Regions from separate parts of the Pseudomaricurvus sp. ABR4_320 genome, predicted to be linked through region 2. Evidence: predicted binding sites of a transcription regulator. Region 2 holds the regulator's gene; each other region holds the start of a gene.

Region 1 (2,270 bases), on a different contig from region 2:
GGCCGGTGCTTTGGGTGTGGCGCATTTACTGCGAACGCTGGTTGAAGAGTTGCATGTGGTTATGAGTCTTGCCGGTACGCCTAAGCTCACTGAAATAAGTCCTGAAAGAGTTTTAAGAGCGGAACATCCATGTTGATAACGATCGAACGCCTGCTGTCGCCAGAAGAGGTAAAACTGTATTTGGCGAAGCTCGCGAGCGCTCAGTGGCAAGCTGGGCGACTGTCAGCGGGCGCCGTTGCGTCAAAGGTTAAATCCAACGAACAGCTTGATGATCGGCAGCCGATTGCCGAAGAGTTGCGTAACCAGATATTGTCCCGATTGGGGCAGCATCCTCAATTTATCTCGGCGGCGCTGCCGAAAACGATTTATCCTCCCAAGTTTAACTGCTACCGCAATGGTGGCACTTATGGTGTGCATGTTGATGGGTCTGTAATGGGGCTCCCTTCCTCGGGCCATTATATGCGGACAGATTTGTCCGCGACGCTGTTTCTTACGGCGCCGGAATCTTACGATGGTGGCGTACTGACGATCGAAACGGCGTTTGGGGTACAGGAGGTAAAATTAGAAGCGGGTGACATGGTGCTTTATCCCTCGAGCAGCTTGCATCAGGTGACTCCGGTGACACGGGGCGAACGGATTTGCGCTTTTTTCTGGATTCAAAGCATGGTGAGAGAGCCCGATCAGAGAACCTTACTCTTCGACCTGGACTCAAGTATTCAGCAGCTCACTCTCGAGCGAGGCTCAGATGATGCTGAGGTGACCCGCCTTTCAGGCATATATCACAACCTATTACGGCAGTGGGCTGACTGCTAAGCCGTCTGTCGAGTGGCGCTCTTAAATTCACTCAGTGTTTTTCAGTTTTCCATACTCTCCGGAGAAGCTTCGTCGGATAACTGTATGATGCTTGACCAACCCCTGTGCTTCCGATAGTATTCTTGACCAATTGGTCAGATAAATAGGCGTTGCCACGTAGCGCGCCAAATCCACATCGCCCAACCTATCTCTGAATCGTTGTATTACCGCGATATTCAGTGATCTGTTTTATCATGATTTCCCTATGGGTGGTTGTTCAGACAGCCTCCTGTGTTCTGCTCAGAGAGATAGTGGCGAAGTTCTTGCTCCTTTTAATGTTTGGGGCATTTACCTCGCCATTCTTAATTTCCAGATCCACCTGACTCAATAGTATCTGTCGATACAGGATTGGCTCGGGAGGTATTCTCTGCTGCAACCAAGGAATCTGTGATGACAGCGTCAGTTCTGCCTCCGGGCGTCTTTTGTTCCCATGGTCCTCGAGCTTTGCGACTCACTGAAATTGGACCCTTGCAGGGAATATCGCTCGCGGTGAAAGACTTGTTCCATCTGCGCGGTGAACGGAATACTGCAGGTAATCCAGCCTGGTGGGAGAGTCACGGGCCCGCCGAAACAACCGCTCTTGCGCTGCAAAAACTGCTGGATGCCGGTGCGGAATTCGTGGGATTCACCCATACGGATGAGCTTGCCTATGCCCTACAAGGGAGCAATTTTCATTACGGTACTGCTGAAAATCCTAGGGTCCCCGGCCATGTCTGTGGCGGTTCCAGCATGGGATCTGCCGCGGCTGTTGCTGCAGGTCTTGCTGATGCGGCTTTGGGCACAGACACCGGAGGCTCGGTCAGAGTACCGGCATCCTATTGCGGCCTGTTCGGCATGCGACCAACTCACGGGGTCGTGTCGTCGGAAGGTTTGATTCCATTGGCGCCCCCCTTTGATACAGTGGGGTGGTTCACTCGCAATGTGCCTCTCTTGCAAACCATTGGTGAGCGACTTTTGCCACCTGATGATGACTTTGACTCGCCTCGAACGGCCGTTTTATGTCGTCCGCTATGGGCGTTTGCGGACCTTCAGATTCAATCTACGTTTTTTGAGAAGGTGCTACCGGTTTTGCACTCTCATTTTTCCAGCGTCGAAGATCTGCCTATTCCCGAGGCTTCTATGTTAGATCAGTTGGGCGAGAGTTTTCGCGTTTTGCAGGGGGCGGCCATTGCGAGCACCCACGGTGACTGGCTAAGGAAGAATGTGGAACACTTTGAGCCCGCGATTGCACAGCGAATTCATATGGCATTGGATTTACAGGATGCTGAAATCGATGCCGCACAAGAGGTGCGATTGCGCTGGCAGGGAGAGTTACAAGCGTGGCTTGCTGATCGCGACTGTGTACTGTTGTTACCGAGCACTGCAACTACCGCACCGGCGATGGGTGCAGATCAATCGGCATTGCGAGGAAGATTACT
Region 2 (2,270 bases):
CTGTAGACCCCAGCCTTTCGCGAGCTGTCATGCTGGTGAAAATGTCGTCAGCACTGAGATCGGGAAGATCTTCAGCGATAAGTTCCGACAGAATCTGCAGGGTGCGTTTTTTACTAAGAGACTCAACACCGCAGGCACAGCGGTGTTGAGTGAGAATGTTTTTAAGCTGCATATCTCAACGATGATGATTTTTCAGCTTCTCTTTATGCTTTAACAGTTGCCGATCCAGTTTGTCAGCCAGCATATCGATCGCCGCGTATAAGTCCTCTGATTCGCAATCGGCATAGAAGTCTTTTCCACTCACGTGGACAGACGCCTCTGCCTTCTGGCGTAGTTTATCAACAGACAGGATCACATTGGTACTGGTTATTCGATCATGATGACGTTCGAGTCGATCCAGCTTGTTGGTTACATAGTCTTTTATCGCTGGAGTAAGATCGATGTGATGTCCACTTATGTTGATTTGCATAGATTGCTCCTCTTTTGTGTGTAGACCAGCGCTGTTGGCTGGTGGAGAAGTCGGTTGGTGCTGGACTTCTCTGCATTCAGACCCAAAACAGGGTCTTGAAAATCGATGTTATAGGAGTCTTTTACGTTCATTTGATGGCGGAATGTTGAGAGATTCGCGATATTTGGCGATAGTGCGTCGGGCAACCTGAATACCCTGGTCCGCCAGTAGACTTGTAATTTTGCTGTCACTCAGTGGTTTTTGCGGATTTTCTGCAGCGATGAGTTTCTTGATAATGGCGCGAATAGCCGTTGAAGAGCACTCACCGCCGGATTCCGTACTGACGTGGCTGGAGAAGAAGTACTTGAGTTCGAAAATGCCCTGAGGGGTATGCATATATTTTTGCGTTGTCACCCTGGAAATTGTGGATTCGTGCATGCCGACAACTTCTGCGACATCGTGCAGTACCAGAGGTTTCATCGCTTCTGCCCCATGATCAAGAAACGCACGCTGTTTTTCGACAATACAGGTGGCTACTTTGAGTAGGGTTTCGTTACGACTCTGAAGACTTTTCAAAAACCAGCGGGCTTCCTGCAAATTGTCGCGTAAAAAATTATTGTCCGTGCTGCTGTCGGCGCGTTTCACCATGGCAGCGTAGGTGTCGTTAATTCTAATTTTAGGCGCAATTTCAGGATTAAGGTTAACCGTCCAGCGATCATTTTGTTTGGTGACGAAAACATCGGGTACGACATATTCGGTTTCACCGATGTTAATTTGATCTCCAGGCCTCGGGTTCAGGCTCTGGATCAGCAGGATTGCATCCCGCAATTGAAATTCTTTAAGTTTGGTCTTGCGCATCAACTGCTTGTAATCCCGGTTGCCCAGTAGCGCCAAATGTTCTTTTACGATGAGCTTAGCATCTTTGAGGGCGGGGCAGTCAGGCAGTTGATTGAGCTGTATCAACAGGCAGTCACTCAGGTCTTGGCCGGCAACGCCTGGGGGGTCGAATTGCTGAATTCGATGTAAAACGGCCACGACTTCGTCGAGTTCGAGCTCCTCCAGTTCAGATTCCAGCCCCTGGAAAATTTCATCGACTGTAATGCTGAGAATTCCGTTGTCTTGAACGGCGTCAATGATGGCCATGGCAATGATCTGATCTCGATCGGACATGGGGGTCAGATTCAGCTGCCAGTTCAAATGCTGTTGGAGACTTTCGTCTGTTCCGCGACGGGACTCAAAATCACTGTCTTCCTGCTCGGGAGAGGCGAGGCCGGTACCGGTAGGACCAGCTTGGTAGACATCGTCCCAGCTGGTGTCGACGGGCAGATCTTCAGGTATGGATTCGTTCCAGTCGCCTTCTGCGTTGGCGGTATCTGTCTCGTTTTCGTTGTAGTTGGTCGTCTCTTCAGCACTGGAAGCCTCAGAGTTTGAGGTTTCTGTCGAACTGTTTTTATCGTCGCCGTCTTTGCTGTTTTGCTCCTGTCCACCGCTGTCGACGTCTTCGTCGGATATTTCCAGCATCGGGTTGGAGTCGAGAGCTTCCTGGATTTCTGCCTGAAGATCGAGAGTGGATAGCTGCAACAACCGGATTGCCTGTTGCAGTTGAGGGGTCATGGTCAGCTGTTGACCAAGTTTAAGCTGTAACGATTGTTTCATATCTACGTCGATTACCGATACCGCCGCAGTGAGAGACCGCGATGCGGAATTTGAAATACCGTGTGGCCGCAAGAGAAAACCGGCTGAGCAACAAGCCGAGCGAGTTTCTGAGCTTTAAATCAAGAGTAACCGAGTTGAAACATTTTGACAAGCAAGAAATATGCCT
Region 3 (2,270 bases), on a different contig from region 2:
ATCGACAGCGCGCTGGAAGAAATTAACGCAACCCGAGCCGATATGGGTGCGGTGAATAACCGACTCGATCACACGGTGAGTAACCTGATGAACGTATCGGAAAACACGGCGGCATCCCGCTCGCGTATTGTCGATGCGGACTTCGCAGCAGAAACGGCCAATCTGTCTCGGGCCCAGGTTCTGCAGCAAGCTTCTCAGGCGATGTTGGCTCAGGCGAACGCTGCTCCGCAGCAAGTTCTTTCACTGCTCCGCTAATGAGTCATCAATTAGCTCGGCGTCTGGAGCCGGCTGAATAGCCGGCCCGGATTTCACTAAAGAGTTAGAGAGGTAACCCACATGAATGAAGTATCAGGACAGCTGCCAACCGCGGCACTTACCCGGTCTGCTTCATCAAAGGGTGCTGTCGATGTCTCAACAGCTTCCGCTGAAACCGGCAAGAAATTGCCGGTTACAGAGGAGCTGCCTGAGCAGAAGAAAGCTGACACTCGTGAAGCGTCCCCACAGGATCTTCAGGATGCCGTCGCCCAGATGAACGAATTCGTTCAATCCGAGCGCCGCGATCTTCAGTTCAGTGTCGACGAAACTTCCGGTCAAACGGTGGTTAAGGTGATGGACCGTGACAGTGGCGATATTATTCGTCAAATTCCAAATGAAGTCTTTTTGGAGCTGGCACGAAACGTTCAAGAGAACGACGCCCTGAATCTGATCAACGTTCAAGGTTGATGTCGAAAACACTCTAGAGCAAAGTGGAGTACCAACCCGTTCCTGGTTGGCACTCCCTTTGCATTTTAGCGTTTACAGTAAGAATACATGGATTTTCTGCGGTAGACGTTGTCAAAAAATTTGTCCAATCCACCCTTCAAGTTTTTCTCGTCCCGCCGATAAATACTTTAACCGCAGCACAGAAGCAAAAGGCTTCAACACAGGTTATTCATTATGGTGGACTCAGTAGACAGCACAACCATTGGCAGCAACATCATTACCGCGCTGGGTGCCGGCTCGGGTATTGATACAGGCTCTTTGACCTCTCAACTGGTCGAATTGGAAGGCTCTGTCAAACAGAACACCATTGATACCAAACGCGAAACCATTGAAGCGCAAATTTCTGACTACGGATTGGTTCGAAGTGCGTTGTCGACTTTGCAGGAAAGTGCAGATCTGCTCGGTAATTCAGAAACGTTTAATACCAAAACGGCGACACTCGGCGAAAACTCCAGCATCGTTCCAACCGAGCTGGCAGAAGAGGCTCCGGTGGGCAACTACGCGTTCACGGTAGAGTCCATTGCGCTGTCGCAATCACTGTCTACGAGCTCTTCCTACGAAGATCCCAGCTCTGCGGTGGGCAAGGGGACCTTGACGTTTAACTTTGGCGAATGGAGTGAGGATCTATCCACTTTTACTGGGGATACCTCGAAAGAGTCCGTTACGATAACCATCGATGACAGCAATAACTCTCTGACCGGGTTGGCGAACGCCATCAATGAAGCGGATATGGGCGTCAAGGCCAGCGTCATCAACGACGGTGTTGATGGCTATCGCTTGCTCATCAGCGCGGAAACCGGCGCGAAAAATCAGCTTTCCATTACCGCTGCAGAAAATGCCTCGGCTCCAGGGCTGGCGAGCTTCAATTTTGATGAGACAACACAGGCTATAACGCAACAGCAGGCGGGGACCGACGCTCAGTTGACCTTCAACGGGTTGCCCATTTCACGCAGCAGCAATGACATTGATGATGTTCTAGAAGGCTTCAAATTCAGTCTCGCCAAGGCCACACCCGGTGAGGTGATTACCGTCAGCATTACTGAAGACACGTCGGTTGCTCAGGAAGCCGTGCGTGGTTTCGTCGATGCGTTTAATGCCTTTTTAGAGGCGATCGAGCCTGCGATTGGCTACAACGAAGAGATTGAAGACAACGGCAGTCTCTACCGTGATGCCACCACCAAAACGATATTGAATCAGATGCGAAATCTGATCAGCTCTGCGGTACCGGGGATTGAAGAAGGCTTTAACGCGCTGGCTAACGTGGGGATTCAAACCGAACTGGATGGTACCATCAGTCTAAATGAAGAGATTTTCAGTGAAGCGTTCGCCAGCAACTATGAGTTGATTAAAGATATTTTTACCCCGCAGGCGTCTTCCAGCTCTGATTTCATTACCGTTAATGGCTGGGGTGATAAAACCACACCAGGCTCCTATGAAGTGGAAATCACTGCAGACCCGGAACACGGCTATCTGACGGGTACCGCTCCCTCTGGCTCTCTGTTGAGTGA

Evidence for each region. The regulator sigma-54, encoded in region 2, starts transcription at its own class of promoters, with help from an activator protein. The targets are predictions, from matches to a motif close to TGGCACANNNNTTGCNNT.
Region 1: ACXAFR_RS18995 (amidase family protein) is a predicted target of sigma-54. The motif match lies at 1,105-1,122, and genes of this name have one in related genera.
Region 3: fliD (flagellar filament capping protein FliD) is a predicted target of sigma-54. The motif match lies at 771-788, and genes of this name have one in related genera.

What each region holds. Positions count from the first base shown of each region.
Region 1 covers NZ_JBSWVF010000010.1:98,229-100,498, forward strand. The annotation lists gene ACXAFR_RS18985 (alpha-hydroxy acid oxidase) at 1-136, shown strand, start outside; gene ACXAFR_RS18990 (Fe2+-dependent dioxygenase) at 130-813, shown strand; gene ACXAFR_RS18995 (amidase family protein) at 1,243-2,270, shown strand, end outside.
Region 2 covers NZ_JBSWVF010000019.1:64,923-67,192, reverse strand. The annotation lists gene ACXAFR_RS23740 (PTS sugar transporter subunit IIA) at 1-172, opposite strand, end outside; gene hpf (ribosome hibernation-promoting factor, HPF/YfiA family) at 176-469, opposite strand; gene ACXAFR_RS23730 (RNA polymerase factor sigma-54) at 578-2,104, opposite strand.
Region 3 covers NZ_JBSWVF010000004.1:178,025-180,294, forward strand. The annotation lists gene ACXAFR_RS09835 (flagellin N-terminal helical domain-containing protein) at 1-255, shown strand, start outside; gene ACXAFR_RS09840 (flagellar protein FlaG) at 337-723, shown strand; gene fliD (flagellar filament capping protein FliD) at 937-2,270, shown strand, end outside.